DNA from 3 places in the Bacillus sp. JJ1127 genome. Region 3 is predicted to be linked to each of the others. Evidence: riboswitches for the same ligand, from Rfam matches in the RefSeq annotation. Region 3 holds a riboswitch; each other region holds the start of a gene.
What was found. A riboswitch is a leader RNA that binds a small molecule or an ion and turns the genes downstream of it on or off. The one in region 3 is predicted to bind thiamine pyrophosphate.
Positions count from the first base shown of each region.

Region 1: linked by a shared signal. The riboswitch ahead of V7183_RS20430 (MTH1187 family thiamine-binding protein) and the one ahead of tenA (thiaminase II) in region 3 are both predicted to bind thiamine pyrophosphate.
Region 2: linked by a shared signal. The riboswitch ahead of thiC (phosphomethylpyrimidine synthase ThiC) and the one ahead of tenA (thiaminase II) in region 3 are both predicted to bind thiamine pyrophosphate.

Region 1 is NZ_JBALQK010000228.1:130-5,105, reverse strand. It holds gene V7183_RS20435 (methyl-accepting chemotaxis protein) at 1-1,615, shown strand, start outside; TPP riboswitch at 1,699-1,800, shown strand; gene V7183_RS20430 (MTH1187 family thiamine-binding protein) at 1,902-2,222, shown strand; gene V7183_RS20425 (ABC transporter permease) at 2,194-2,970, shown strand; gene V7183_RS20420 (ABC transporter substrate-binding protein) at 2,967-3,965, shown strand; gene V7183_RS20415 (ABC transporter ATP-binding protein) at 3,962-4,711, shown strand.
Region 2 is NZ_JBALQK010000131.1:1,012-13,869, forward strand. It holds gene V7183_RS13460 (C40 family peptidase) at 1-1,109, opposite strand, end outside; gene V7183_RS13465 (D-amino-acid transaminase) at 1,320-2,204, opposite strand; gene V7183_RS13470 (LTA synthase family protein) at 2,843-4,771, opposite strand; gene V7183_RS13475 (YkvA family protein) at 5,527-5,892, shown strand; gene V7183_RS13480 (metal-binding protein) at 5,943-6,437, shown strand; gene V7183_RS13485 (lactate permease LctP family transporter) at 6,810-8,465, shown strand; TPP riboswitch at 8,710-8,825, shown strand; gene thiC (phosphomethylpyrimidine synthase ThiC) at 9,052-10,812, shown strand; gene V7183_RS13495 (cytochrome d ubiquinol oxidase subunit II) at 10,916-11,941, opposite strand; gene V7183_RS13500 (cytochrome ubiquinol oxidase subunit I) at 11,934-12,858, opposite strand, start outside.
Region 3 is NZ_JBALQK010000211.1:4,816-20,213, reverse strand. It holds gene V7183_RS19415 (YhcN/YlaJ family sporulation lipoprotein) at 1-573, shown strand, start outside; gene V7183_RS19410 (hypothetical protein) at 692-1,048, shown strand; gene V7183_RS19405 (GNAT family N-acetyltransferase) at 1,074-1,562, shown strand; gene V7183_RS19400 (aromatic acid exporter family protein) at 1,695-2,756, shown strand; gene V7183_RS19395 (DUF1697 domain-containing protein) at 2,867-3,409, shown strand; gene V7183_RS19390 (ParM/StbA family protein) at 3,876-5,027, shown strand; gene V7183_RS19385 (hypothetical protein) at 5,050-5,394, shown strand; partial or broken gene V7183_RS19380 (DUF1697 domain-containing protein) at 5,672-5,926, shown strand; gene V7183_RS19375 (hypothetical protein) at 6,017-6,421, opposite strand; gene V7183_RS19370 (class I SAM-dependent methyltransferase) at 6,572-7,276, opposite strand; gene V7183_RS19365 (cell wall hydrolase) at 7,956-8,384, opposite strand; gene V7183_RS19360 (homoserine dehydrogenase) at 8,648-9,673, shown strand; gene V7183_RS19355 (MBL fold metallo-hydrolase) at 9,847-10,569, shown strand; TPP riboswitch at 10,642-10,747, shown strand; gene tenA (thiaminase II) at 10,929-11,618, shown strand; gene V7183_RS19345 (DUF3959 family protein) at 11,930-12,697, shown strand; partial or broken gene V7183_RS19340 (BREX system Lon protease-like protein BrxL) at 12,832-13,866, shown strand; gene V7183_RS19335 (hypothetical protein) at 13,947-14,255, shown strand; gene V7183_RS19330 (DUF6933 domain-containing protein) at 14,330-14,857, shown strand; gene V7183_RS19325 (DUF3995 domain-containing protein) at 14,914-15,330, shown strand; gene V7183_RS19320 (DUF1835 domain-containing protein) at 15,395-15,398, shown strand, end outside.

The DNA of each region.
Region 1 (4,976 bases), on a different contig from region 3:
GTCTTTATTTGAAAGACAATCTATTGAAACAGGGGATACTGTATTAAATGAGTTAGACAAGCAAATGATTGAAGATATTGCGAAGGACCCTGCAAGTCAAAGAGTGAAGAAAGAGAAGCTAACGGAGCAACTAGATGGGGTTACAAAAAAATTAAAAAGCGTGGGACAAGCATATGTAATGGGTCCAAAAACGAATGAAAAGGGTGAGCCGCAAATTGTTGGTTTAAGCACCAAGGTAGCAGAGTCCCTAAATGTGAAACCAGGAGATTATTTTGATATGCCTGATCGTTGGATGAACGCATACCATAAAGTAATGGATACGAAGAAGGCACAAATGACAGAAGTGTATAAAGATGATTTGGGTACATGGGTAACGATATTAGAACCAATTACTGATCAAGAAAAAAACATTATTGCAGTTGTTGCAGCTGATGTAGATGCTTCTATCGTTCCTAGTACAAAGCAAAAATTTATTATACAAGGCTTAATCTTTATTTCTATTTCATTAGTAATTGCTACTGTAATTCAATTTTTTATTGTCCGCAGTTCTTTAGCTCCGTTACAAGAGTTACGTGAAGGGTTACGTAAAGTAGGTGAGGGAGATTTAAGTATTCAATTACGAGAGCGACCAGATGATATTGGGATTATTAATACCTATTTCAATACTACAATTGAAAAATTTAAATCGATTATTGATAAAGTAAAGCAGACGGCAGAACAAGTTTCTTCTTCTTCACAAGAACTATCAGCAAGTACAGAGGAAAACAGCATGGCAGTTCAAGAGATTGCAAGCTCTATGGAAGGTTTAAATGAAGGAGCGCAGTCTCAAGAAGCTTCTGTACAAAAATGTTTACATATTGTACATGAGATGGGAAGTAAAATAGCAGAGATTACAGGTGCTGCTAAACAGGTTGCAAATGCGTCTGAAGGTATGGAGCATCATTCAGTAGAAGGAAATGAAGTCATTGATCAAATCATTAACCAAATGAACTTAATTCAAAGTGCAGTGCAAGATCTATCTTCTATTATTTATTCATTAGAAAATCGCTCAAAACAAATTAGCGACATTGTAACTGTTATCACAGGAATTTCGAATCAAACAAATTTACTTGCTTTAAACGCTTCTATTGAAGCATCTCGTGCTGGGGAAGCAGGGAGAGGATTTGCTGTTGTAGCAGACGAAGTACGTAAACTAGCAGAACAGACTGAGGCATCAGCTAAAGATATTGCTAAATTAATTGGAGAAACACAAGCAGAAACTGAAGAAGCTGTAGTTTCGATGCAAAAAGGTTCGAAAGAAGTAGAATCTGGGATTACACTTGTCCAGAGCAGTGGTGCCTTCTTCGAAAAAATCTCAAAATCGGCACAATCTGTTACGAATCAAGTTAAAGACGTTTCTAGTAATTCAAATGATATTTTCCAAAGCAGCCAAGGAATTGCTCAAGTTGTTGATGAATTGTCCCATATTGCTAAGACATATGCGAATAGTAGCAGCAATGTAGAAGAGAGTATGAAAGAGCAAGAAATGTCTGTTCAAGATATCGCGGAGTTAGCTACATCCTTAAGTTGGCTTGCTCAAGAATTACAAGAACTAATTGGTGAATTTAAAAGTTAATAGAATGTAAAAAAGGTGTGGTAAAAATCCACACCTTGTTCTTTTGTTTGTTCAATAAAATAAATCATGCTACAATGAAAACGAATTAAGAACCGGGGAGCCAATTGGCTGAGAGGATGTAAGAATACATCGACCCTCAACCTGATCTGGATAATGCCAGCGTAGGGAGTTACTTAAAGTGATGTAGCATATGTTATTTTATAATAACTTGCATACAAGGCTTTCCTACGTGATGGTAGGAAAGCCTTTTCTTTTTACAAACATATTTCGCAAGGGGGATTTTAGCATGTCACAACAGGTTACAATTTCATTTTCAGTAGTACCGCAAGCAAAAACGAAAGATTTATATGCAGTTGTTGATAAAGCGATTGAAGTCGTACAACAATCAGGCGTTCGCTATGAAGTAGGAGCGATGGAAACAACACTGGAAGGAGAATTAGACGTACTTCTTGATGTCATTAAACGTGCACAACAAGCTTGCGTCGATGCTGGTGCAGAGGAAGTTATTACTTCTATTAAAATCCATTATCGTCCAAGTACAGGTGTAACGATTGATGAAAAGGTATGGAAGTATCGTGATGAATATGAAAAACCAGAAGCGATCTAACATAACAATTACAACGATTTGGCTTATCCTTCTCATTGCTATATGGGAAGGATCGGTTTCAATATTTCAAATTGAATCGTGGATTTTACCGAAGCCTTCTGCTATTGTACAGGAACTGATTGGAATGAAGGATTTATTGCTGCCAAATACGCTGCAAACATTGCAAGAGGTTATCATCGGGTTATTTTTTGCGATTCTGCTTGGAACGAGTATTGCTATTATTATGGATGTTATTCCGCTCTTTCGCATTTTAATTAATCCGTTGCTTGTTATTTCACAAACGATTCCGATCGTGGTGCTCGCACCTTTATTTATTATTTGGTTCGGATACGGCATGTTACCAAAGGTGATGGTTGTTATTCTTGTTTGCTTCTTTCCGATTGCCCTTAGCATCGTAGAAGGTTTTCAAACGGTAGATAAAAACATGCTCAAGTTATTACAAACAATGCGTGCAACAAAGTGGCAAATCTATCAAAAGGTAAAATTCCCTGCCGTGCTTCCGTATTTTTTCTCGGGATTAAAAATTGCTGTCACATATAGTGTGATGGGGGCGATTATTGGGGAGTGGCTTGGAGCAAGTGAAGGATTAGGAGTTATGCTCACAAGAGCGACAAAATCCTTTTTAACTGCTCGTGTCTTCGGTATCGCAGCTATTATCGTCATGGTGACATTGCTCTTGTATTTTATCGTAGAGTTTATGGCAAGAATAACAGCACCATGGATATACAGAAAGGAAGACAGAAAATGAAAAAAGGCTTAAAAGTTATGCTAGCTGCACTACTCGCAGTAGGTGTCGTTGGTTGTAATCCGGCGAAGAAAGAAGAAAGTACAGATAAAGGGAAGAAAGTAACAGTTGTTTTAGACTGGTTCCCAAATACAAACCATACTGGTTTATATGTAGCAAAGACGAAAGATTATTATAAGAAGCAAGGTTTAGATGTAGAAATTATTCAACCGGGTGATAATGTATCAGCAGAGCAAATGATTGCTTCAGGAAAAGCAGATTTTGGTGTGAGTTATCAAGAAAATGTAACATCTGCACGTGTTGAGGGAATTCCAGTTGTTTCGATTGGAGCAATTATTCAACATAACACATCTGCATTTGCATCTTTGAAAAAAGATAATATTACTTCACCGAAAGATTTTGAAGGCAAGCGTTATGGAGGCTGGGGAGCACCAGCGGAAGAAGCAACATTAAAAACAATTATGGATAAACATCAAGCGGACTTTAGTAAAGTAAACAAAATTGTGCTTGGACAAACAGATTTCTTTAAATCGATTGGTCGTGACGCAGATTTTGAATGGATTTACTATGGATGGGATGGCATCGAAGCGAAGCGCCAAGGAAAAGAATTAAATACAATTATGGTAAAAGATTTAGATCCAGCACTAGATTTTTATAGCCCTGTTATTATTACAAGTGAAAAGCATGCGAAACAAGATAAAGATTTTGTGAAAAAATTTATGAGTGCCACAGCGGAAGGATATAATTTTGCGATTAAGGATCCGAAAGCAGCTGCTGATATTTTAATCAAAAACGTACCAGATATTAATAAAGATTTAGTGCAAGAGAGCCAAAAGTGGTTAAGTACAAAATATCAGGATGATGCAAAAGCATGGGGAGTACAAAAGGAAGAAGTTTGGACAAATTACATGAATTTCTTATATGATAACAAAGTTATTAAAAAGAAAATTGATGTAAAAGATGCCTTTACAAATGAATTCCTTCCAAGTGAAAAATGAGCGGATTACAAATAAAAGATGTTGTGAAGGCGTTCGATGGGAAAAATGTGTTAGAGAAGATTAGTGCTTCGATACACGAGGGTGAATTTGTTTCATTTGTAGGGCCAAGTGGTTGCGGAAAAAGTACGTTATTAAATATGATTGCGAGTGTCGAAGAGACGACTAGTGGAGAGGTAATGTATAATGACGAACTTGTCCAAAAACAAGATATCGTGAGTTATATGCCGCAACAAGATTTACTGCTTCCGTGGCGTTCAGCTTTGCAAAATATTGTGCTTCCATTGGAAATTGAGGGAAAGCCGAAGAAAGAGCGTCTTGCAGAAGGAATGGAAGCATTAAAACAATTTGGTCTGTCTGAATATGCAAATCATTATCCAGATGCATTATCTGGTGGTATGCGACAGCGGATTAGTTTCCTTCGTACTTATTTATGTGAAAAACCTATTATGCTACTTGATGAACCATTTGGAAAGTTAGATGCTTTCACAAAAATGGAAGTGCATCGTTGGCTTCTAGATTCCTGGCATCAAGAGAAACAAACGATTGTGATGGTAACGCATGACTTAGATGAAGCAATATTACTATCTGATCGGGTGTTTATTATGTCACAAAGACCAGCAGCAATTGTAGGTGAGGTGAAAGTTAACTTACCTCGTCCTCGAACGATGGATATGTTAACATCCCTTGAGCTAAAAGAAGATAAAACGGAGATTTTAAGAATATTAGCTCCTTATATGAGAAAGTAAAGAAAGCATCTGAACAGAGAGTGTTCAGATGCTTTTTATTATAGAGAAATGTTCAAAGAAAACGGAACAAAAAAGAAAGGCATTAGCGATAAAAGCTAACGCCTTCTCTCTGTGATTCATATGATTTTCGATAACTCTTACATGAGAATTGTATGAATAAGCACTTTTATGATGCGCATATAAGCGTGCTTTTTCTATAGTTGTTGTTATATTTATATTTTTATGAATACTATATAGATGCCTTTCCCTAATAGGCCACTATCTT
Region 2 (12,858 bases), on a different contig from region 3:
GATCCTTGTGGTTGTTGTTCTTGCTCAGGTTGTTTTGGCTGTGAAGGTGCATCTGTGCCGCCTTTAACGAACTTTACAAATTCGCTACTTACATAACCAGTTTGTCCTTGATGGTTAACTTTAAACCAACCATTTTCAACACCGGTAACGTTTAATGTTTGACCATTTAATACGCCACCGATAACACTTTGGTATGTAGCTGGACCTGTACGAACGCGAAGAGATGTTGCGTTAACAACATAAGTACCGCCAGTTTGAACAGTTACATTCCCACTTTGATATTTTGGCTCTTCTTTGTTACCTTGAATGGTATTTTCGCCGGAGCCACCTTTTGTTACATAGTCCTTGCTAATATAAGCAGCTTGTCCTGCATAGTTAATTTTAAACCAATCTTGAACTTCTCCTACAACCTGTACAACTTGTCCTTTAGGAACGGAGCCTAAAGTTGTATGAGAAGTGCTAGGACCTGTACGAACACGAAGGGAAGATACATTGACTGTATAGTTTCCACTTGCTGGTTGTACAGCTGTGTTGTTATTGTTGTTATTATTTGTAGAGCTAGCGTTTGAAGAAGCACCGGATACAAATTCGCTACTTACGTAACCAGTTTGACCATTATGGTTAATTTTAAGCCAACCATTTTCTTGGCCAATTACGTTTAATGCTTGTCCTTCATATACACGTCCTACAATGGAACTGGAATTATTTGGGCTTGTGCGAACACGTAATACATCAGCAGTAACTTTGTTGTTTCCACCTGCACTTACGCTTGTTTTTGCAGCGCCATTTTTTGACACAAATTCGCCATTAACATAACCAGTTTGACCATTATGGTTAATTTTGAACCAACCATTTTCTTCTCCAATCACGTTTAGTGCTTGTCCTTCGTAAACACGAGAGATGATATCGTGAGAAGTACTAGACCCTGCGCGAACGAGCAATACGTCAGCAGTCACTTTGTAATTTGAATTGTTTTGTGATGCGGCTTGAATAGCTTGTGCAGCAGGCTTTTGTGCATTTTGTTCAGGTGCAGCTTGAACGTTATCAAGTGTCGGGGCTGCGCCTCCTGCTACAGACACTGCCGCAAGACCAGCAAGATATTTTTTCATGTTTGTCGATTCCTTTCTGTCTGTAATATAGTGATGAAATATTTACCAACTGTTAAAAATTCTAAAAGGCATGTCGATTACTGTCAAGTCTTATAAGGGAATCCGAATATGACAAAAAGGTTACAAAACAAAATCAAGGTGTGAATTACCACCTTGATTTTCACTAGAAATCCATATATTGAAAAATGATTAGAGTGAAACTATACGCATTTAAGATAATGAGATGTCAGAAACCGAAAAACTTTGTACAAATGATTTTTGTAGTAATTTTGTGGTTGGACCAACTTGACCGTTCAAAATAGCAATTCCATCAAGATGTGTCATAGGTAAAATCTCCACGGTTGTTCCTGTAAAAAAGCACTCGTCTGCATTATAAACATCACGAATACTAAATAGTTCTTCTTGCACAGGGATTTGTAGTTTATTGGCTAAAGATAGAATATACTGACGGATAATCCCGTTTAAGATTAAATGATTGGCGGGATGCGTATAAAGAGTACCGCTTTTTACAAGAAAGAAATTAGAGTGGCTCCCTTCTGTGACGATGCCATTACGAACGAGAAGTGCTTCTTTACAACCTTTACGTTCTGCTTTTGTATAAGCTAATACATTAGGTAATAAATTTAGTGATTTAATATCACAGCGAAGCCAGCGTGCATCAGGTTCTGATATAGCGCGTATCCCATATTCAATCCATAGGGCAGGTCGTTCTTTTTTTGATATATAGGCATAGATTGTTGGGGCTACATCAAAAGAAAATGCATGTGCACGAGCTTGGACCCCACGAGATACTTGTAAGTAGACTGTTCCGTCTTCATGAAAGTTATTATTTTCGAGTAATTTGTAGAGTAATGTAATGAGTTCAGCTTTGGAGAATGGAAGTGTTAATTCGATTTCGTCCATTGAGCGATATAATCTTGTTAAATGTGGATCTAATAAGTGCAGGTTTCCTTTATAGATACGAATGACTTCATAGACGCCATCACCAAATTGTAATCCCCGTTCTTCTAACTGTATGTACGTTTGTTTTTTATTTGTATCAATAACAGTATCATTCCATAATACAAATCTTTCGTATGTCAATTTACGTCCCATCCTTTCTTAATCGTTTGAATAGTGAGTCGTGATCAAAGTAAGGGTGCTACTATATCACTTACTAAAGTAAAAAATCCTTTTGGTTGTTGTTATGTAAATTCTTTTCATGATGCTATTTGTAGGTAGCAAAAAATGTGCTGGAAATAAAAAGGGGCTAGCCTGTAAGGATCAGATGAATAAGGGCCATCAGTGAAGGTGAAAATTTTTTTATTGTATTTTGCATATACAAATTCGAAAATGAGCAATAAGAATCCTGCTTTTTACGATAAAAAAAGCAACATTCAGCATGAATGTTGCATAAGGAGGATAGCTATGTTTCATAGGGACATTGTCTTGTTAAAGGCTTGATGGATGACAAATCAGAACGTCCTTTAAAGACAATTCGTGTTACTTCCAGTAACACTAGAAAATTGTTAACAAAAGTTCCTAACATTCCCCAAAGGAAACTTTTCATAAAGTTTGAAATGAGAGACGGGGAATATATGCGACTTTGCTTATAAATTCAATTATAAAGATGTTTCATAAATTTTATGTAAATATTTAGTGAAGATTATGTAATTTTAACATCTTAGTATATAGTTCCAAATACTATGTTTAGGAAAGAGATGATGAATGAGGATGAAAAAAAGACGCCGGGATTACTCGGCGCCCTTTTTGTCTTCTTTAATAACGGTTTTTACTTCGCCAGTCTTGATTTTGTTGCTGTCAGAGAAGCGAAGTAAATCTCCCTCAATGAGTTTATCAGACATGTGCAGTTCATTTTGTGCACGGTCAATCATTGCTTGAGCTTCATCTTTTGGTACTTGTACGACCTCGCCTGTTTCGCGATTATAGAATGTATTATTTGTGTACATATATTGTTCTGTTACAAAGCTTCCATCGCGAAGAACAACGAATGATTTATAATCTGGTGAGAATACATCATGACCGAAGTGAATGTCATTGCTTGAATCAACACCAAGTAAGTTTAGAATTGTAGGTTTAATATCAATTTCACCCGTTGGTTTTGAAATTGTTTTACCTTCTTTTTGACCTGGAACATGAATAAACATTGGTGTTTTTTGTAAGTTCATATGATCAAATGTTGTAATTTCTTCTTTGCCTAAGAACTGTGCCATTGCACGGTTATGATTTTCAGAAATACCATAGTGGTCACCGTAGAATACGATAACAGAGTTATCGTAAAGACCTTCTGCTTTTAGACGTTCAATAAAGTGTTTTAACGCTTCGTCTAAATAACGAGCTGTTACTACGTAACGGTCAAATACACCATCACCAGAGTTATAAGGTTCAATGAACTTTGTTCCCTCATCGTAATCAAATGGATAATGGTTTGTTAAAGTAAGGAAACGTGTATAGAACGGTTTCTTAATATTTTTTAACATATCCACTGATTGATCAAAATACTCAATATCTTTTAAACCCCACCCTAGTTTTGTTTCAGGTGTAATTTTATAATCTAATTCGTTAAAGTAACGATCGTAACCAAGTGCAGGGTACACGATGTTACGGTTCCAGAATGTTGCGTTGTTTGCATGGAATACAGCTGTGTAATATCCTTGCTGACGCAGAATTTCTGGGGTTGCTGTATATTCATTGTTACCGTGTGTAAAGAATACAGCACCACGGTCTAATGGGTATAGCGATGTATCTACTAAGAATTCAGCATCTGAAGTTTTTCCCTGTCCAGTTTGGTGGAAGAAGTTATTAAAGTAATAACTTTCTTTTGCAAATTGGTTTAAGAATGGTGTAACTTCTTGACCATTTACAGTTGCACCAATTAAGAATGTTTGTAGTGATTCAAGAGAAACGACAATTACGTTTTTCCCTTTGGCAACGCCAAACATATTTGGATCCGGTTTACTTTGATTTGTTTTTACATAGTTTTCTGTTTCTTGTAATTTGCTACCATCAGCAAATGCTTTTTGTGAACTTGATTTTGCTTGCAAGCCAAGGTCATATACTTGGTGTGTATATAAACCTAAGTTTTTTACGAGCATAACACGGTCAAATGAACGAGTTAATAGCTCTGGGCGCTCAGTTTCTGCAAGACCTAAGTTTGCGAAGAAAATAGCAATAGTTGAAACGAAATATAAAGAACGCATTGGACGTGATACACGTTCCGTTTTTGCGAAGTCTTTCTTTTTCTTTAATAGCACGAAGAAAAGAATAATATCGGCAAATGCAACGATGATTTTGTAGTTAAGTAGTTCTTTTACACTGGATCCTAGCTGTCCAAAGTTGGATGTTTGGAAAAGGACTGGTAAAGTAACGAAGTCATTGTAGAATCCATAGAACATTACGTTACCAACAAGAATGATTGTTAAAACACAATCAATTCCAAGTGCTATATAGTTCCGTTTCTTCCCTTTTGCGAATAATGCAAGACCCACAAACAGTAATGATGTCGCTAATGGACTAATGAATAAGATAAATTCTTGCATGAAAGATTCAAGTTTTAAATCAAAGCTCGTACGTGTAATAATGTAAGTTTTCAGCCATACAGCCAAAGCAACGAACAGAGTAAAACGTACATTATGAAATTGTGATTTTAAAGATTCCTTCATCCATTCCACCCTTTCTCTATCAGGCTTGGTCGATTTTGGAGCGAAAAATGCTAAAATAAAAAATACATAGTTTTCTTTGCAATGAGTAGAGTTTTTGATATTCACCCATGTACGACTTTAACTATGCATACCCTTTTGGTTTCTTTTGTTGGTTCATAAGTATAACGTCATCTCTGTATTATACAACAAAATTCAGTTCTGAGAAACACTATAACATTTTACATCTTTTTGTATTTTTTAATTGTTACTGCCAGAGAAAACTTTAACATTGGTTTATATGCTCGTCAACTAGAAAATATAACAAAGATAAAGGGGAATGTTAAGCAGAATTCAATATTTTATATTAAGAAATATAAGTAGAAAGTATGATGTAATCCGCTAGGAAGCCATTATTATGAGGGAACATGGTTATATAAATCCATTTTAATTTTTCAATATACAAGTCGCTGCTATGCAGAATAAAACATGACCTGCACTTGTATTCTCCCTTTGTTTTCATCCTTATATGTGGTAGGAAAAGGCCCTGACGGTCAGATGCTCTCGTCCATCTAAAAAAGGGGGGATGTCGGTTTTTTAACTTGTATCTATATAGAAAATATACGAACGCTTGTTCTTTTGTTTGTTATCTGTTAAAATGAAATTCCATTGGTAAGCTATGTGTATATTTGATGAACTTTTTCTTAAATAACGAAGCTAGTTTTTTAGAAGATATATCTGTTTTTTTGATAATGAAAAAAAGTATGGGGGCTGTTTATATGGAGCGGAAATTTTCAGTCGAAGCGTTTTGGAAGAAAGTAAAACATGTAGCAAAACAAGCAGGACAGTCGGTTATTTATGCGAGTTTATTACTGTTTTATGTGTTGCAAAGGCCAGATGTTCCTAAACGGGTAAAGGCAACAATCATCGGAGCGCTTGCTTACTTTATTGCACCAATTGATGCGATTCCAGATTTTATAGCTGGGATTGGTTATACGGATGATTTAGGCGCATTAACGGCTGCATTATTGCAAGCATCTATGCATGTAAATGAAGATGTGAAGGAAAAAGCACAGATGAAATTAGCGGATTGGTTTGGTTCGGATATAGATACATCGTTTATCGATCAAAAATTAGATCAATAGGTGAGAACTGTCATAGACTGACAGTACGAACATAAGCGAGGAAGTGCACTATGCCATCAGGAAAAACACATACGAAAATAAACTTACTTTCCCTGCCGATTGTTTTGTTTATGCTTGTTTCATATGGACTAACAAATTTTGATTTTCTATTAACTTTTGGGATTGGATTTTTAATTGGTACGTTTTTTTTAACACCGGATTTAGATACTCATAGTAATGCCTATAATAAATGGGGATTACTTCGGATCTTTTGGTATCCGTATCAATGTGTGATGCCTCATCGTTCTTTTTTAACGCATACGATTGTAATAGGTGACCTTATTCGTATCTTGTATATGCTACTAGTCTTTTCTCCATTTCTATACATATTAAATGAAACAGTATTAGACGGAAAGCTAGTAGAAATGGCAAAAGAGCACGATGTATCATTAGTGACATTTGTAATGGGAGTTATTGCTGCAAGCGCACTTCATATTATAGCGGATCAATTGAATACACGTCGTAAAAGAATTATGCGAAGAAAAAAGAAAAGACGAAGAAGATAAAGCACTTGCGAATTGCGAGTGCTCTTTTAGTGTTTCAAGGTTGATTACAACGTTTAATCAAACGTTTGTTTAAGCAGAGGAAGGTTGTGGTGATAGCTTTTCTGAAAATAAATCAAACGTTTGTTTAAAAAAAGTTATTTTATTATTCATAAATAGAAAATGGATAAATAAGCAGAAATTCGGTTTAAAATAATAAAATTTTCAAAAAATATCCCCAAAAAGGAAATGATATGGTAAAGTATAAATATAGTGATATGAAAACGTTTTCCTTGGACGTTTTTTATTTTAGACTGAAAGGTATGATGACCGGATAGTCTATTGATATGATTATGAGGATTTTAAAACAGGGGATTACAGAAAGGGAGAGGGACAATGAACACATGGACGCAAGTTTACGATCCGTTCGGTAACATTTGGGTTTCCGCAGCGGTCGCACTTATTCCAATTATCTTTTTTTTCTTGGCTTTAGCAGTTTTTCGCATGAAGGGGCATGTGGCAGGATTTATTACAGTGGTATTAACAATTTTAGTTGCAATATTTGCATATAAAATGCCGTTTACAATGGCAATGGCAGCAACTGGATATGGTTTTTTATACGGGTTATGGCCAATTGCATGGATTATTATCATGTCGGTATTCTTATATAAAATTTCTGTAAAAACAGGACAGTTTGACGTAATTCGTGCATCTGTATTATCAATTACGAATGATCACCGTCTACTCGTTATCTTAATTGGCTTCTCATTTGGAGCGTTTCTGGAGGGGGCAGCAGGATTTGGTGCACCAGTAGCAATTACTGCTGCACTTCTTGCGGGTCTAGGTTTAAATCCTTTATATGCGGCTGGGCTTTGCTTAATTGCTAATACAGCACCAGTAGCATTTGGAGCGATGGGGATTCCGATTACAGTTGCGGGGCAAGTAACAGGTATTGATCCGCATAAAATCGGGCAAATGGCTGGGCATCAATTACCATTCTTATCAATGTTTGTTCCGTTCTTTATCGTATTTTTAATGGATGGCTTCAAAGGAGTAAAACAAACGTGGCCTGCATTATTTGTAGCTGGCGGTTCCTTTGCTATTACACAATTTATTACAGCAACATTTTTAGGGCCAGAGCTTCCGGATATTACATCAGCGCTTGTCAGCTTAGTATGTTTATCGTTATTCCTGAAAGTGTGGCAACCGAAAGAAATCTACCAATCTAATCAAGAAAATGCTGAAGTGGCAGCAACGACTGCATCTATGCCAAGATTAACAGCGGGAAAAGTCGTAAAGGCTTGGTCACCATTTATCATTTTAACGATTATGGTAGTTATTTGGAGTCAGAAATTCTTTAAATCTTTATTTGCTCCAGGCGGGGCTCTAGAAAGTCTTGTCTTTAAGTTTGAAATTCCAGGTTTGCACAATCTAGTAATGAAGGCAGAACCGATTGTAAATAAACCAACGCCTTATGAAGCAATATTAAAGTTGGATGTTATATCGGCGACTGGAACAGCAATTTTAATTGCTTGTATTATTTCAATATTTGTGTTGAAAATGAGTGCAAAACAAGCAGCTGAAACGTTTAAAGAAACCTTACAAGAATTAAAGATGCCGATTTTATCTATCGGTCTTGTATTAGGATTTGCATTTATTGCAAACTATTCTGGTTTATCATCGACACTAGCATTAGCATTGGCGGCAACAGGTGGATTATTCCCATTCTTCTCACCATTCCTTGGCTGGCTAGGCGTATTCCTAACAGGATCGGATACATCAGCAAACGCATTATTCTCTAATCTACAGGCAATTACAGCGCAACAAGTTGGTGTAAAAGAAGTATTGCTTGTTGCGGCTAATACAACAGGTGGTGTAACGGGTAAAATGATTTCTCCGCAATCGATTGCGATTGCGTGTGCAGCAGTAGGACTTGCTGGAAAAGAATCTGACTTATTCCGATTTACATTAAAGCATAGTCTATTCTTTGTAACCATTGTTGGTATTATGACATATGTACAAGCTTATTATTTAACGTGGATGATACCGTAAGCAATAGTCATCAATTTAACACAAACAAGCCAGGTGCTGAAAGCACCTGGCTTGTTTCATAACCCTAACTCGATGGTTACGCACGGCATGAGAGACTATTCATCCCCGATTAAGGTTTCAATTTATCAACTGTTCGAGAAGGCATATCGACTAGCAGACAAAAAACGATATGTAAAAATACAATTCATTTATTTGTATTTTTCTGATTATCGTGTATGATGGGAAAGTATTGAAAATTAAATCAGTGATAAACTAGGGGTGCTTAAGTGATGCTTAGGCTGAGAGAGAAGTGCGATAACTTCTTAACCCTTTGGACCTGATCTGGCTCGTACCAGCGTAGGGAAGTTAACGGCTTTACATAACAATGTCTTTATGAGCCAGGTCCTTGTTTTACTATGGACCTGGCTTTTTTATTTGGTATGCGCTGGCCACAAGTTTTGTTCTCGTCCTTGTCACAAGAAAAGCGGAACCGATCATTACGATTGGGTGAAGTGCAAATCAAGATACTTGAAACTAATTAGGAGCCGACTCGCGGTTCTGAGCAAAGAAGGTTTCTTGAAATGATAAAGGGGAGGAAACACAAATTATGAAGCAATCTGTTTCAGCTGAGCAAATTGAATTGAAGTCGAGTTTACCAGGGAGTAAGAAAGTCTATGTTGATGGACTACGTGAAGGTATGAAAGTACCAATGCGTGAAATTGAGCAAAGTGAAACAAACGGTGTACCAAATCCACCGATTCGTGTATATGATACGAGCGGTCCATACACAGATCATGCGTACAAAGTTGAGCTAGAAAAAGGAATTCCAGCGCCGCGCCATGCTTGGATTGTTGAGCGCGGGGATGTGGAAGCGTATGAAGGGCGCGAAATGAAACCAGAAGATGATGGTGTGAAGGCAGCATCTCAGCATACACCAGTCTTCCCGCAAATGGATCGCAAGCCGCTTAGGGCAAAGAAAGGTGCAAATGTAACACAAATGCACTATGCACGTAACGGTATTATTACGTCTGAGATGGAGTATGTTGCGATTCGGGAAGGGATGGAACCAGAATTTGTTCGTAAGGAGATTGCTGAAGGACGCGCGATCTTGCCAGCAAACATTAACCACCCAGAAGCAGAACCGATGATTATTGGACGCAATTTCCATGTGAAAGTTAATGCGAATATCGGAAACTCTGCTGTATCTTCTTCTATTGCGGAAGAAGTAGAAAAGATGACTTGGGCAACACGCTGGGGTGCGGATACTATTATGGATTTATCAACGGGAAAAAATATTCATACAACGCGTGAATGGATTATTCGTAACGCGCCTGTACCAGTTGGAACAGTGCCAATTTATCAGGCGTTAGAAAAGGTAAATGGGATTGCTGAAGATTTAACGTGGGAAGTATATCGTGATACGTTAATTGAACAAGCAGAGCAAGGCGTGGATTACTTTACAATTCATGCTGGTGTACTACTTCGTTACATTCCAATGACAGCAAAGCGTATGACAGGGATTGTTTCACGGGGCGGCTCGATTATGGCGCAGTGGTGTTTATACCATCATAAAGAAAACTTCCTATATACTCACTTTGAAGAAATTTGTGAAATTATGAAACAATACGATGTTTCCTTCTCTCTTGGAGATGGATTACGTCCGGGTTCGATTGCAGATGCAAATGATGAAGCACAATTCTCTGAGCTTGAAACACTTGGTGAGTTAACAAAAATTGCTTGGAAGCATGATGTGCAAGTAATGATTGAGGGACCAGGACATGTACCGATGCATTTAATTAAAGAGAATATGGAGAAAGAAATTGATATTTGCCAAGGTGCACCGTTCTATACACTCGGACCTTTAACAACAGATATCGCACCAGGATATGACCATATTACCTCTGCAATTGGTGCAGCAATGATCGGCTGGTTTGGTACTGCAATGCTTTGCTATGTAACGCCGAAAGAGCATTTAGGATTACCAAACAAGGATGATGTTCGCGAAGGAGTTATTACGTATAAAATTGCAGCTCATGCAGCTGATCTTGCAAAAGGGCATAAAACAGCGCAACAACGTGATGATGCACTTTCAAAAGCTCGCTTTGAATTCCGTTGGCGCGATCAATTTAACTTATCTTTAGATCCTGAACGTGCAATGGATTTCCACGATGAAACATTACCAGCAGAAGGAGCAAAAACAGCTCATTTCTGTTCCATGTGTGGTCCGAAGTTCTGCAGTATGAGAATTTCACACGATATTCGTGAATATGCAAAAGAAAATGATTTAGAAACAACGGAAGCAATGGAAAAAGGTATGGAGGAGAAAGCTAGAGAATTTAAAGAAGCTGGTAGTCACTTATATCGATAAATAGAGTATACGATTTTGAACACCTCTTTACTTCATTGATCACATGTACTTAACTTAAATATAGAAGCCCCCTTCGCTAAGACGGTAGCAGAGGGGGCTATTATTATTTCTCCTTTAAGAACGTTCGATCTTTTAAGAATAAATTCCAGAAGAAGATAAAGCCTGGAAGCAAGATTGCGATACCAATCGCATAGAGAATAAGCAAGGCGTAAAAAGTTTCTTTCGTTGTAAAACTTGTAGATACAGTGACATCTGGATAAATGATATATGGTAGATGTGCAACGCCATAAGCGTAGCTTGCAAATGCATATTGTGCAACAACTGCTAAAACAGCGATTCGCGGCCAGCCGAGTGAATCGTATTTTTTATTTGTCCACCAAAGGGAAGAGTATCCGATGACAAATAAAATAATGGAGACTGTAAACCAAGGAAATTGTTTAATTAATCCTTGCATGAGCCAGTGCGTTTCTGGGTCCATAACAACAAGGGCGATAATTGCTGTAACGAGTGTTGCTGGACCGAGTATGATGGCATTACGTCTATAAAGACGATACGTATCCTCTGAGCGTTGTTCTCTTGCAAAATCAGCTAAAAAAAGAGAGGACAGGAATAGCTCAGAAGTTAATCCGAATAACATATAACAATAAATTACAGGGCTTGAAAGAAGCTTTCCGTATAATAGAGCTTCTTTGCCTCCAGAAGTCGTAATATAGGCGCCTTCTGTTACGGGTAAAACCGTAATTAGCAAGGCGGGAATTAAAAGTCCAGTAATACCAGAAATAACGCGCATGGTATGTTCATATTTTGGTACGGAATAGGCAAACACCATAAATGTACTACGAATGGCGACGAGAACTAAAATTAATGTCACAGGTACGAACATGACCGTTGCAAGGGTGAAAGTCGCTTTTGGAAAGAAACCAAGAAATGCAACAACAACAAAAACAAGGAACGTATTAGTGACTTCCCAAGTGGGTGATAAGTAACGGTTGGCAAGCTTTCCAGCAAGTGTTGGAAGCTTGGCGTATACCATGCCCCAAAAACCAGCTCCGAAGTCAATGGAGCCTAACATGCTATATACGAAGATAAGAGCCCATAAGATGATAATCGCAATACTTGCTTCATGCACGAGAATCTCCTCCTTGCTGCTTTAAATCATTTTGTAATGGATGTCTTCTAAAGAATGTCCGTAGTACGAAAATCGTTAAAGCGCCTAGTCCAATATACAAAATGACGAATACTACAAATAAAGGTCCGACAAAATCAGCGCGTGTGGCCGAATCGATTGTGCGCTGCATTCCATAAATTGTCCAAGGTTGACGACCGCTACAACTGAAAATCCATCCGCATTCAATACCGAACATCATAATCGGTCCACATGCAGCAGTTCCCCATAGTAGCCACTTCGGCAATTCTGCTCCTTTTTTTCGATAAATAAAGTACCAATAGAGAAGAGCAATTGTTGCAACAGCAAAGGTAAATGTGGCTGTACCGACCATTAAATCAAAGAATGTGTGGGTATAAAATGGTGGCCATGTTTCTTGTGGAAATGCATTTAACCCTGTTACAACGGTGTTAGGGTCTAATCCAACTAGTAAGCTGAGCATATTGGGAATTTCCAGGGCATAGTTTAATTCATGGGTTACAGGATCCACCAATCCACCAATCGCTAGAGAAGCGTGGGATTTCGTATCAAATAATGCCTCCGCTGCCGCTAATTTTTCTGGAGAATGCTCATGTAAAGCAATTGCGGATTCATGGCCGGAGATCCACATCGTTGCACCAGTAATAAATGTGACGACAAGCCCTAAAAATAATCCTTTTTTATGATAAGCAATTTCCCGTGCGCTTGTATTTCGTTTTAATAATTTAAATCCAGCGATAGAAGCGATGACAGCCGCTCCGGTTGCATAAGCAGTGATTACAACGTGAAAGGAGCTTGTGAAAAAGCTCGGATTAAAGAATGCTTTCCATGGATCAACGTTAAAAACGGAACCGTCTGGATGCATAGAAAAGCCCGCAGGTGTGTTCATCCATGTATTTGCT
Region 3 (15,398 bases):
ATGATTTGTTTTGCTATTACGGGGTGTAGTGTAAGTAAAAAAGAGAATGCTCACGAAAAACCAGAACAAAAAAATGTATCCATGAGAAATGTTAGCTATACACAGGGTACAACAAAACCGAACGAAAAAGTGGCAGATCATTTAGCTTCATTAGCGTCTAGTATACCAGGTGTAAACAACGCAACAGCAGTAGTTATTGGAAAATATGCAGTGGTAGGTATTGATGTAAAAGCGAAATTAGATCGCTCTCGCGTAGAGTCAATAAAATATTCTGTTGCTGAAAGTTTAAAACATGATCCAAATGGTGCAAATGCGGTTGTGGTTGCAGACGTTGACACGTATGAACGATTAAAGCAAATGGGCAATCAAATTAAACATGGCAAAGCAGGCGAGGGAATTCTTGATGAACTTGCGGCAATCGTTGGCCGTGTTATGCCACAAGTACCGAATGATATAATAGAAAACAGAGAACCAAATCCGATTAAACAAAGTGATAAACAGTTACCAAAAGATGAGAAAAATGAGTTAAGAAAAGAACAAGAAGATCAATCAAACAATAACCTGAAAAGATAATTCAAATCCCGTACTATAAAAGTGCGGGATTTTTTTATGTGTTTGTTAAATATATAATATTCAATTTATTGATTAGGAAATATATGGTTTAATAATAATGGGAGGGACAACTTGAATTATGAAAAATAAAAGCGCATTCATATTATGTAGTTTTTGTTTATTTTTAAGTATGACAGCGTGTGATCAGAAGAAACAAGAAAAGAAACACACTGTAACTTCTTCAACTGTGACAGAAAAAAAGAAAAATGAAACAATTGATGGAAGTCTTTTCTCACAAATAAATGAAGGAATGACCTACAACGAAGTAAAAGAATTAATAGGAATTGAAGGAGATTTACTCATAGACGAAGGAGATAAAGACTCAGCAAATCACAAACAAACCTTCGCCTGGAAAGGAAGTGCTCCTAAATCATTTGCTGAGATTACTTTTTTGGATGGAAAGGTTCGGTCTAAATTACAGCAGGGTTTAATTTAGTATTAGGAAGAATGGGGAGATAGAAATGAGTTTACATACAGGGGAAATTAAAATTGTTCCTTATAAGGAACAATATAAAGAAATAATAGAAACATTTACTTTACCTAGTGAACAAGTTCAGTTCACGTCGAAACCAAGTGAGTTGCTTGAAAAGGCAAAGAAAGATCCAACTAGAAATGTAGTTGTTATTTTAGATAATGAAGTACCTGTTGGTATTTTTGCACTTCAAACTGGTGAAAGAATCGGAGAGTATACGAATAATCATGATGCATTACTCTTAGTTTCTTTTTCAATCAACTACGAAAAGCAAGGAAAAGGTTATGCAAAAAAGGCATTAGAATTATTAAAGGCTTTTGTATCGTACTATTTTCCGACGAAAAACGAAATTGTACTTGCTGTAAATGAACGGAATATTCCAGCACAAAAATTATATTTAAAAGTAGGATTTGAGGATAGAGGTCAAAGAAGAATGGGACCAATTGGAAGACAACTCGTTTTATATTTACCGGTGTAAAAGTAAATAATGTAATAAAAAGCTTACTTCTGAAAAAATTTCATGCGGTAAGCTTTTTCATTTGTTACGATATAGAGTGGAATATTACTTTTTATAGATAGAAAAATGAGACAGAAATGAAGGAATTAATGAATGAATCAAGTAAGAAAATGGAACTTTATTGGGGGCCGGGTGATAAAAACTGGGATTGCAGTTTTTCTTACAGTGCTAGTTTGTGACTTTTTTAAAATCCCAACAATTTTTGCTGTTATTACAGCAATTGTAACAATTGAGCCGACCGCAACAGACTCGATTAAAAAAGGATTAATTCGTTTCCCAGCTTCAACAATTGGATCAGCTTATGCGATGACTTTTACATTTTTATTTGGTCATCAAGCACTTTCTTATGCATTAGCAGCTATGTTTACGATTGTAACGTGTCAGAAGCTAAAATTATATGCAGGTACATTAGTTGCCACTTTGACAGCTGTAGCTATGATTCCAATTACAGTTAATCACTATTTTGCAGCTTTTTTAGTTCGATTAGCGACGACTTCAACAGGAATTATCGTTTCTACCTTAGTAAATTTCTTTATTTTACCTCCCCATTACGGGAAAACAATTATAGGTTGTAAAAATGAATTGTTTTTGAAAACAGCAAATATTATGGAAGAATGGTTAAACCAAGTTATGCAAGGAGAACAGATAAAAAAGGAAATAGCTCATAGCATTTCAAAATTAACTTTACTTTTACATAGGGCCGTTCAATTTGTTCAATATGAACAGAAGGATTGGAAATACCATCGCCATACGAAAAATGAAATGCATAGTTTTCTATCTGTTCAAAAACAACTCCATATACTTCAGCAAATTATTTATCATCTTGATAATCTAACACATGCACCTATAGTGGAATGTAAATGGTCACAAAAAGAAAAAGAAACATTGCATAGCGCCATTGTGTCAATGATTAGTATATTGCGTAATCATTGTTCTGAAATCGATTATAGGCATTATCAACTTATAGATGAATTAGATCAGCAATTTTGGGGTCATAAGAGCGATTTAGCAGAGCATAAACCACATAACTATCATCATCATTTTTCTAGCGAATCGATTATTTTGTTTGAGGTGCTATCTATTCATGATATGTTGGAAGAATTAGAACGAGTACGTGAGAAATATGAAAAAGAAACAACGAATATAACGATGTAATTCGTATAATGCTCTGGTATTTTAAAGGGACAAGAGTCTATGTTGAAGAAGAATAGATATGTATATAATAGGTTTGGTAATTAGATTTAATAAAAATGAGGGATAACATAATGACTATTTATATTGCACTATTAAGGGGAATAAATGTAGGTGGACATAAATTAATTAAAATGGCGGAACTGAAAAAGGTTTTTGAAAAGTTAGACTTACATAAGGTTCGAACATATATTCAAAGTGGGAATGTAGTTTTTGAATCTGAAGAAGGAGTAGACCTTTTGCGTCAACGAATTGAACATGAAATTGAAGAAGTTTTTGGTTTTGCGGTTCCTGTTATGTTAAGAACGAGTCAAGATATGAAACAAGTTATCAAAAACTGTCCATATGAGACGAATGCATTGTTAGAAGGTGAAAGTCTACACGTCGCTTTTTTGGCTGAAGAGCTTTCTGCCGAAGAAGTTAAGCAACTATTTCGTTTTAAAAATGAAGTAGAGGATTGTTATATTGAAGGTAAAGAAGTATATTTGTTTTTCAAGAAGAGTATTCGAAATTCTAAACTAACAAACCAGTTTCAAAAAATTAGTACCCCAGCAACGTTGCGGAACTGGAGAACCGTAAACAAACTGAGCGCAATGGCAGAAGAAATCCTATCGTAAACAAAAGGATTATTAAACTCCTTACAAGTGAAGTCTTGTTTTTCTCTAAAATAAAGAGAGAAACAAGGCTTTTTGCATACATAGTATTCTTATTGATATCTTTTAGAAACAATGAATTCTACAAATAGAATGACAAGAAATGAAGAGCAAAACGCAATAAATAAAGAGAAGTTATGAATGTTATGAAGGGAATAGAAAACAGAAAATCCTTCTGTAAAAATTAATAAAATAAACATAATACCAATTAGAATAAAATAACCTATTTTGAAACTAATTTGGTTTAGAAAATAACCGAGGATGAAAGAGACCCCAAATATGGTTCCCCTAGAATTATTCCTTCGGTTATAAGGGTATTGCTCACTGTAAAATGAAGCACATTAATAAAAAAGATTTTATCTGGATTGAATGTAAAAGTTTGAGTCTGCATATATTGGGTAGGGATGTCAGATTAAATTAGGGGGTATCTATGTCTATACTTCTAAAAGCGGGTGCAGACGCTGGAAATAATGGTCTGAAATTAATGGTGAAAGGACAAAAGCCAATTTATATTCCAAGTATTTATTCGCTATACGTTGGAGAATCAACAGGTTTATTGGATGAAGTGGATATACCAATATCTGAATTAGAAAATCACATTGATGTAACCATTAGTTCTCCATCTTTAATGCTAAACAACGTACGTTACATTGTTGGGCAAAAAGTTATTCAAGATCAATTAAAAGGGACAGAAATGGAAAAGAAATCTAATAAGTCAACAGATGAATTGATGATTCTTACAATTTTATCAGGTTTAGCAATTAGTGCTATGCGTCATAATCCGAATTCGAATCGTATCAATATTCGTTATGATTTATCAGTTGCTCTTCCAATGCAGATTATTACACAAGAAATAGCAGCAGAAAATGCGCAACGTTATATGGGAACTCATAAGATTGTTTTTCATTATCCAAATGGAAGAGATGTCACAATAAACGTCTCGGTTGAATTTTGTAAGTGCCTACCTGAAGGAGCATCTGGTACTTGGGGGATTGTGTATGATGAGGAAGGAAATGTTTTAAAGCACAAAGTTGAAAAAGAAAACGATATAATTTCTGAGATAGATTTCGTTGACAAAACATTATTATCTTTTGATATAGGTGCGGGTACAACTGAGGAGGTTGTTTCATATGGAGTGAATTTCAGGCCGCAATTGAGTAAAGGGTTGGCCTATGGAGTCAAAGAAACTTTATTGCAAATCATTACAAGATGGAACAGAAAGTATCCGACAAAAGCGATAGATAGTATTACAGAGTTTAATCAAATTTATTTAAATGAGAATCATCCTAGAAATCCTTTATTAGTAGAAGAGTCACAACAGGCACTTCTAAGTTTAGCGGCACGGGTTGCGACAGATATCATCAATAAGATTGACGATATGAAAGATGATCCATACGTATTTATTTATGGTGGGGGAGCAGTCATCATTAAAAATAGCTTGCAATCGATTTTAAAACAAAAAGGAAGGTTGAAAAATGTAACTTTTGTAGAAAACCCACTGTTCACAAATGCACGTGGATTATTAGTATACACTTGTTCTCCAAGGTATAGGGAACATAAACAAAAAGAATTACGAATTTAACATTAAGTTAGTTGGTGTAAGCATGCGGCGTAAACGATATAAACGATATAAACGTGGTGATAGAGTAAAAATATATATAAATCACTCGGTACCTCCAGAAATGATTGCTTGGTTGAATAAACAATCGAATGTAACAAGCTTCTTTTTTTACGGTGTACAGCAATTGTTTAAACAGGTCGGAGATGTTGATGTATCGAAAACTTTACCGAACAGCCATGTTTTTTCTTTATATGTTGAACATGCATCTACGTTAAAATTTGAAGTCAGTCCTTGTAAAAAAGTAATGATGGAAAAACAAGAACTTGCGAGATGTATGGAAAAGGAGCCTTGGGAATATATTGATCAAATAGACTGTCCTTTTTTTTAAACATGTAAAAATATACTTAATGCCACCGCTATACATATGAAGCTAGCGGTGGCATTTTAAGTATAGTTGTTCAATCTATTTGTATAGAATGAAATTCACCTCATTAGCAAAGAAGATTAAATTGTGGTTACAGCCAAGTAGAAAACAACTGTAGGAATTGAGTCGTCTTATTCAAGCTGATAAAATAAAACCAATCGTTAGTCATATTGTTCAGTGTAATGAACAAAAAAGTAGAGAAGCGCACAAATTAAGTGAGGGTCAGCATACATAAGGAAAGTTAGAAGGTGAAAGTCTACACGTCGCTTTTTTGGCTGAAGATCTTTCTGACGAAGAAGTTGAGCAACTACTTCGTTTTAAAAATGAAGTAGAGGACTATCATATTGAAGGGAAAGAAGTATATTTGTTTTTCAAGAGGAGTATTCGAAATTCTAAACTAACAAATCAATTTCAAAAATTTCGTACCCTAGCAACATTGCGTAACTGGAGAACCGTAAACAAACTGAGCGCAATGGCAGAAGAAATCCTATCGTAAACAAAAGAACTATTAAACTCCTTACAAATGAAGCCTTGTTTTTCTCTAAAATAAAGAGAGAAACAAGGCTTTTTTGCATGAATAGTATTCTTATTGGTATCTTCTAGAAACAATGAATTCTACAAATGGAATAACAAGGAATGAAGAGCAAAACGTAATAAATAAAGGGAAATTATGAATGTTATTAAGTGAATGAAGCATAGAAAATTCTTCTGTCCAAATTAGTAAAACAAACATAATGCCGATTAAAACAAAATAGCCAACCTTGAAACTTTTATATGTAATTTGCTGTCCCATTTCATCTTGACTTTCTTCGGATATGCCGTTTGGATCTCCCCATGTAATATGGTTTAGGAAGTAACTGAGGAGTAAAGACACTCCAAAAATTGTCCCACCCAAGATTTCTCCTTCGGTTATGTATTTATAGGTTCCGTGCATAAGCAGCCCGATTAACGGTAGTAAGGTAATTATGAGAACAATTTTCTTTCGATTCATTTTTTCACCCCTCCTTAAGTGTAGAAAAGTCTTTGCATGCAATAGTATAAACATGGAAATATAGGGTGTCAAATGTATTTTACACGAATAAAAGCGGTAATTATACGTAGTGTGGATGTAAGTATAATTACCACTTTATTATTTTACAGGTTATAATCTTTGAACAACAAAAGTGATCGCATTTGTTTTTAATTGAATGGATTTTTCATTCCGGATGATGTTATATGATAAATTTTTTACTTCTATGTGTATTTCTCGCCATCCTTTATAAATATCTTTAAGTATATTCATCATTATTTCAGTAGGAAGATTTACTTCTATTAATGCATCTAGTTCTTCGTTTGTTTCTATATCAATTTCTTGAATATTAGAATTCACAATCAGACAATTGATGCCGTTATGTTTAGTTCCATTTTTTATGGATAAGAGTACTTTTTCAAAGGCCTCTTTTGAGTGAACATGTTCTAAGCTGGATACTGCAATAATGTAATCATAGCTTTCAGGTTGAATATCATAATTTTCAATTTCTACTTTGATTGTTTCGATTGCATCAAAGACATGATATTCCTTGCTGTTTGTTTTTAATTTTGTTAATGCGGAATCCAGTAAATCGACACATGTAACTTTACCGCCACCATCGATTATCTTTTGAGCGATTGGAATACTATTTCTTCCTACGCCAGAACCAAGATCAAGTACTTTTATTTGATCTTGACCTTCAAAATAATTCATCATCTCCATTACTGTTTTTACAGGTTGATGAAGCCAAGAGCCAGCTTCGAATAATTTGTATTGGTCATAACAAAGATCGTGATATTTTTTTTCTTCTTGTCTAATGTGCTCAATTCGATTCATTTTGTTCACCTACAGTTTCCTATGATTAAATAAACTAATAAGTTAGACACAGTCTTTGACTCTTGTTTTTATTCAGTGTACAAATTTTTGGAAAAATGATGTTTATTCATTTTAGTGAAGACATTTCCTTAATTTAGACACTGATACTGCATTCTAATTGTTCTAGCGATTTTTTCTTTCTATCAAATGGACTTATATACAATTCGATAAAAATTGTAATAAACCTTTCGATTCAGAAAAGTTAGGCATCAACGGTGGAATCAAAAAGTACCCCTTAGTATTATATAAATCTATTTTAATTTTTCGACATCTAAATTCTTGCTATGTAGAATAAAAAGTAACCTCCGCTCGTTTGTTCTTTCTGTTTTTTACTTCGCATGTGGCAGAAAAAGGGCTTGACCGCTTCTATGAATGGCCAGATCCTCTCTCCCATCTAAAAAGAGGGGGTGTATGTCGGTATAGATTTACTATTAATAAATCGGACGGTCCTCATTTGCTTATTTATGTAATAGGTATTGAAAAATTAGTGTCATGATCAGATTTCTGAAAGTAAGTAACGTAGCACTTCAAATACAAGTTAAATAAATTTGTTAATAACATAACTAAAAACACAAGGACTTGCGAATACAAATCCTTGTGTTTTTAAGATTGTAACTGATAGATTATAGATCGTAAATTTTCATCTCGTATACATTTTCGGACATTCATCACCAGTTGGTTCATAAAAACAATGTCTTTTAAATTGTCCTGCAAATGGCTGATTATACCACTCTGGTGGACAACTGCCTGTCGGACGGAAATACCAAAGGGACCATCTTGCCGGCCAGCGCCATTCACCTTGTAAGACGCGTCTTGCTATGTCTTTTTCTGACTCACGAGCACGTTGGTAAAAATATCCATACTGCACTGCTTCAAATCCACCTGGGCTTTGATACACTGCATCATGTACAGTACGTATTTGTTTGAAATCTAAGCAATCACAGTATACACGGTTTACTACAACGCAACCGACAAGTTGTTCGCCTTGTGGTCCTTCACCTTCAGCCTCCGCACGAATTAAACGTGCTAACAAATCAACATCACTTTCAGTGTAGGGAATAAGAGGCATACGTGTACCACCTTTCTGGAAGTATTATAGTAAAGTTTATGTAAGGAAAATAAACTTAGTGCTTTTACAAGTTTATTTTTAAAGAAAAGGAGAACAATAAATAAAAAGTATTAGCATTTCTATTTTCATTAGATCTATTTCATTCGATTGTTTTATAAAACTATTTATTTTAAAAATTAGCTAATGCAATACCACAAATAGAATACTATGATGGAGATATGGGGAATTAATAGGTTCACACCAAGAGAATTGAGGGGAATAACATGGAAATAAAAGTCGTTTTAACAGGGTATGGAGCGGTGAGTAAAGAACTTGTACGTTTAGTGTATGAGAAATCATTTACTTTAAAAGAAAGGTATCATATCGAATTTTTAATAGTAGGGATTGTTGGGCGGGATGTATCTATTTATGATGGTAACGGTTTACACCTAGAACAACTTCTTACTTTTGGAATAGGCACGAATGCGTTAGGAAATTATGCAGTATATGATCCGAAGGCAAAAGCGGAAATGATATGGAATGGTAATGTACTAATTGAGGCAACGCCTACTAACTTACAAAATGGCGAACCTGCAAAGTATTACATCCAAAAAGCAATCCAACATGAAATGGATGTTGTATGCATTTCGAAGGGTGCACTTGTTACAAATTGGAAAGAAATAAAAGAAAAAGCAAAGTCGAAAAATGTGCGTATTCGTTATAGCGGTGCGACTGCCGCAGCATTACCTACATTAGATATTGGACAATTTAGCCTAGCAGGATGCCAAATTGAAAAGATAGAAGGCATACTGAATGGGACAACGAATTATATCCTTACAAAAATGGATGAAAAAAATATAATTTTTCAACAAGCATTGCAAGAAGCAAAGGAACAAGGAATTGCTGAAACGAATCCTACATTAGACATAAATGGTATGGACAGCGCTTGTAAACTATTATTATTGGCAAATAGCTTGTTACAAACAGAATATTCACTGGATGATATATTTGTAAAAGGAATAGAACATATTACAAAGCAAGATATCCAAAAAGCAAAGGAAAAGAACAAATCTCTAAAATTAATAGCTACAGCATATAAAGATAGTTCTGGAATTGTTAAATTAAAAGTAGGTCCATGCGAATTGAATCAAGGTCATCCGCTTGCTAATGTCAATGGAACAGAAAAAGGAGTCACCTTCCATACAGATACGATGGGTAAAGTTACTTCCATTGGAGGTGCATCAAATCCAAGAGGGGCAGCTGCTGCGGCGTTGAAAGATTTGATTAATTTGTATCGAAAAGATATGTGATAAAAAAGAAGATCAGTTTTTAATAAAATGAGAATCACAACGAAAAATATTGACAAATAATTATTTTTGTGTTATGATTAATTATTTGTTAATTGACGTATTTTCCTCTAGCGTGATACATTTTAGTAAGAGCAATAACTTCACTAATCTATGTATCGAGGAGGAAATGTAACATGAAAATAGAAAATGGACTGTCAGTTTTAGAATTGAAAATCCAAGGATTTGAATTAAATCCAACATTACTTTGGGATGAAAAAGCAGCTATATTAGTCGATACTGGTATGCCAGGACAATTAAAGCAAATTCATGATGCAATGAATGATGTTGGTGTTCCCTTTGAACAGTTAAAAGCAATTATTTTAACTCATCAAGATATAGACCATATTGGAAGTCTTCCTGAAATACAACAGAAAGCAGATCAATCTATTGAAGTGTATGCACATGAACTAGATAAGCCATATATTGAAGGGCAATTGCATTTAATGAAAACAGATCCAAGTAAAATGAGTAAAGATCAGTGGGAAGCACTTCCAGAAGTTATGCAATTCCTATATAAAAATCCTCCTAAAGCAAAAGTAAATCAAATATTAAAAGATGGACAAAGATTGCCCTTTGTTGGAGGCATTGAAGTCATTCATACACCAGGGCATACGCCGGGACATATTAGTTTATATAGTGAAAAGCATAAAACATTAATCACAGGTGACGCTATGGTATATGTTGGTGGAAATTTAAACGGGCCTGTTCCGCGAACAACACCAGATATGAAAACAGCTACAGAATCGCTTAGAAGATTTTTAGAATTTGATATTGAGAGAGTGATTTGTTATCACGGCGGTGTTTGTGATTTGAATGTGAAGGAACAGATTGAAAAATTAGTAGGACTAAATAACTGATACTTCTATACTCATATATTTGACTGTTTTCTGAATTGTGCTATGATGAATATCAAAACTACATAGTTATTATCTATCCGCTAGGGGTGCCTATATAGGCTGAGATCAAAGAGTACTTTTGAGACCCTTGGGACCTGATCTGGCTCATACCAGCGTAGGGAAGTGGAAGTGACAGAAAATGATATTTATAATGTCCAAACCACTTTTTTTACTTGTCTAAAGAAAGTGGTTTTTATATTGATCATTTCTATACTGAGTACCTATATTAAGAGAAATTTCATTTAGATTTGGACTAAGTAGTTGAATCGTTAGTAATTGACTAATAAGAAATTTTATACATATTCATCGGAGGGATTTAAATGTCATTTTCACAGCTATTACGTAAAGAAGTTCATCCAATTTGGGAAGCAAGTTTCCAGCATCCATTTGTAAAAAAATTAGGGGAAGGAACGTTAGATTTATCTAGTTTCCGCTATTATGTATTACAAGATTCATATTATTTAAGTCATTTTGCTAGAGTACAAACGTTAGGAGCGGCAAAAGCTATTGAATTAGAAACAACAGCTCGTATGGCGCATCATGCACAAAATACATATCAAGCTGAATTATCACTGCATGAGAATTTTGCAAAAAAATTAGGAATCACTGAAGAAGAAAAGGCTTCTTTTGTTCCAGCGCCAACTGCTTATGCGTACACATCACACATGTATCGTGCTGCTTATGAAGGGCATTTAGGAGACATTATTGCAGCAATTTTACCATGTTATTGGCTTTATTATGAAATTGGTGAACGCTTGAAAGAATGTAAGCCTGAAGAACCGATTTATCGAGAATGGATTGCAGCATATGGATCGGATTGGTTCCGTACTTTAGTGGAAGAACAAATCGCACGATTAGATAGGATTGCTGCGACAGTAACAGAAGCCGATCGTAAGCGTATGAAACAACACTTTGTTATTAGTAGTCAATATGAATACTCGTTTTGGGAAATGGCTTATACATTAGAAAAGTGGCCAGTGAATGAAAAAGCAGAAGATGTAACTCTATAAGTCGGAATAGTTATAATCAGATATGAATAAAAAGAGGTATCATTCTTTAAGATAATTTGAAAATCCCGCTAATCCATAAATAGCGGGATTTGTCATTTCTGTATACAAATGTAGTTATCTATTGTCAATTATAGTTTTGTTTTTTTGTTTACTTTTGATGTAAGCAGGATTAAGATGTCTTTTAGGAATAGTAGTATTAAGCTATGAAACATGCCTTTGTATTGTGATTATTTAGAAGTGAGGAATGCTAGAAAAACAACAACATTTGCTTTACGATATAGAAGCTAAAAAATTGAAAGGGATGAGAAATTATGAAGAAACTTGATGTACTGTTAATGCTGCTCAGCTGCTTGTTTCCAATTGCGGGTTTTATGAAGCAAATCCCTTTAGAATTGTCATTGTTTATCGGGGGATTATTATTTTTCACTAGTTTCGGAAGTTACTATGCAAAACGAATGCATTCACGAATATGTAGTTGGTTAGCTTATGCGGCATTTATCACACTCCTTATGGCAATTTGGAATCAATACGTAACAACTAGCTCGTTACTAGCAAATGCAAAAATTGCAGCATGTATTGCTTTGATTCCATTCGTGTTCCGATTCCGTACATATGCAATTACTTTAGGTTTACTTGCATTATGGGGAGCTTTACTATGGGATATAAAACAAATCCAATCATTAGCAGTTCTTGGGCGTATTATGAACTTACTGACTACAGAACGATTGTATCTACTTATACTAGTAGTAGGCTTTATACTTGGTGGATTGCTTGCATACGCACTAAATCGTAACAATAGTAATGAAAAACAAGGAACAACAAATCTATTCAAACAAAAAAAGAAACGAATTAAGCCTACATTTAAGATTCGTATTCCGAGTTTGCCGAGATTAAAAGTTAAGATGTTAAAATTCGGCGGGAAATCTGCTAAATCAAAAGAAATACGTACGTATGAACCAAATCGTGAAGAAAGAGCTCCAACGTATCATACGGTGCCTACAGAGTACCAACATCAGAAAACAGAAACAACACAAGGCCAAACAAGAATGGAACGCAGAAGAAATCGTTATAACGCATAAAGAAAATGCTTATATAAATATCTGAACCCGCAATACCCTTCATGTAATGGATGGGGTGTTGCGGGTTTTTTGCTGTATAATAATTAAGATATGGATATTTTAATTATTGAGAGATTTTATAAGGAAATAATTGAGAAGAATGGATTGATGTTTTAATTCGTTCTACAGGTATGGAGCCGCTTGTAGAAAATAATTATAACTTGTGTGAACTTGGACCAAGAGGAACGGGGAAATCTCATATTTATAAAGAGATTTCTCCAAACTCCATCATTTAGCTGAATTTTTAAGAGAAATGCGTAAACGTTCTTTCTCGGATGCACTTGATCAATTCTTTAGATTGGGAAACAACTTGAATCAACGTGATGTTATCACAGTGCGGAAAACTGTTTTTGGTTTGATTAAACTGTTATATCCAAACGGCGATTATACAAAAGATGATGTGGAAGAAATGCTTCTATGCATTAGTAGGACGAAGACGAGTAAAAGAACAATTAAAGAAAATTGGCGGAATGGAACATTATGATGTTAATTTTTCTTACATTGATAATGAAACGATGAATGAAGAGTTTGTATCTGTTTCGGAACAAGGGGGAGGAACGTTAATTCCAGAGGGGATAAACAAATCTGGACATATTTATACTGTTGCTCGTGGGAAAACAGGGATGATTGGTACTTATAAGTTAGAAACAGAAGTTGTAAACGGCAGTGGTAAATTTGAAAGAACAGGATTAAATTCGGATCGCGATGCAAAAGAAAGCATTGACACTGCTTTTCGATTCTTTAAAGCAAATAATAAAAACATTAGCGGCACAATTAGTACAACAACGAAAGATTATTTCATGCACATTCAAGATATTCATGGTGTTGGCTTAACTAGCGAATTATCGCTTGTAGCATTTATTGCATTATGTTCTGGTACTTTAAATAAACCTGTGCAAAGTCAAATGGTTGTGTTAGGATCTATTAGTATAAGTGGTACGATGAATAAGATAGAAGAATTAGCAAAGGTACTACAAGTTTGTTTTGATTCAGGCGCTAAGAAAATTCTTCTTCCAATGACAGCCGCTGTTGATATTCCAACCGTTCCACCGGAATTATTTGCTAAGTTTCAAATTGCATTTTATCAGAGTGCTGAGGATGCTGTGTTTAAGGCTTTAGGTGTGGAATAAGTGAATATAATCATAATAAGCAGTCATCAAGGTATATAAAAGGTGACTGCTTATTATGTTTTAGGAGGAAAGCGAGTACGATGGAAAAATCAAAAGCAGAACGCAAGAGAGATTTGGAAATTGTGAATCTATATCATAAAACATTAACGGAAGCTGAACTTGAAAAACTTTCACTAAATTTCTTAGAATGGAAAGAAGGAAAGTTACCGTATTATAAACTAACAGAACTTATTCATGATTTTCATAAGAAGAATCAAAAAATATGGTCCATGTTTCATAATTCAATGAATGACGAGTTTCTTATTTTTCAAGCTAAAAAAGAATTAAATATGTTTACCGAACAAGACATGAAAAAAGAACATTATAGAAGATGGATGAATTTTTCTTAATGAATAATTTTTCGTGTAAGAAATACATATGACTGAAAATAGAATTGTTAACGTAGAAAGAAAGGAAAAATAATATGCAACTTATCCAATGTACAAAAAAATTAGCCGATGAAATGAAAATAAAAGTTCAAAAAGTAGATACTGCCGATTTCAATCCACTATATTGTTGGCATGCAAATCTTTTTAAAATTGGACGAAAAAAATGTGTAATGATTATGAATAACGCTACAAGGTACCACTTTGTTATTTACGGGGTATTAAAGAAAGACTTGCAAAACTTAGATCTTGTATTTAAGAAGAATTTAACAACATGTTTATTATTAGATGGCATTGAGCCAGAAATGATTGAACAATACTTAAATCATGATTCAATTGTACAATATGCAGCAACGAATAATCGTAGTATTCTTTCACAAATAAATGAGTCCATTTTTGCTGTAGATCATTATTTTTATTATGAGTTAGTAGAAAAGCAGCAGGAGTTTATAGATTTAGCGGAGATGAATCAAAATCTTAATCATATATATATGCTGAAGTTATCAAAACAACCAGTTGAAATGATGAGAGATGCCCTTAATCAACAATTTTTGCTAGATAAATAAATTTTTATTTGGAGAGTGTTCTTAAGAAGCATTATAAATTGACGGAGGTGTTAACAATGCTCATTATCATCACCATCTCAGCATGTCTCTTATTTTGCATTAGCTTACTACACGTCTACTGGGCATTCGGAGGGAAATGGGGCACACATGCTGTGATCCCAACTGAATCTGGTAAAAAGGCTTTTACACCCAGTACTGGAGGAACGTTATTGGTTGCTCTTTTGTTAAGTATAGCAGCGGTACTTTTATTATTGCAGGCCAATATCCTTGTTTTATCCATTCCATATGTTTTCGTTCAAATCGGTTCTTGGATTTGTATGTTTGTGTTTGGGATAAGGGTAATTGGTGAGTTTAACTATTTCGGCATTTTTAAGAGAAAAAAAGATACGTATTTCGCCAAAATGGATACGATGTTATTTATCCCGCTTTGTGCTTTTTTATCTGTTTCATTTCTCCTGGCAATTATTAAATAAAAGCAATCTAAATCTATGTCACACTATAAACTACATGATTTTAGAAATGAATAGAGGGAAATACATGA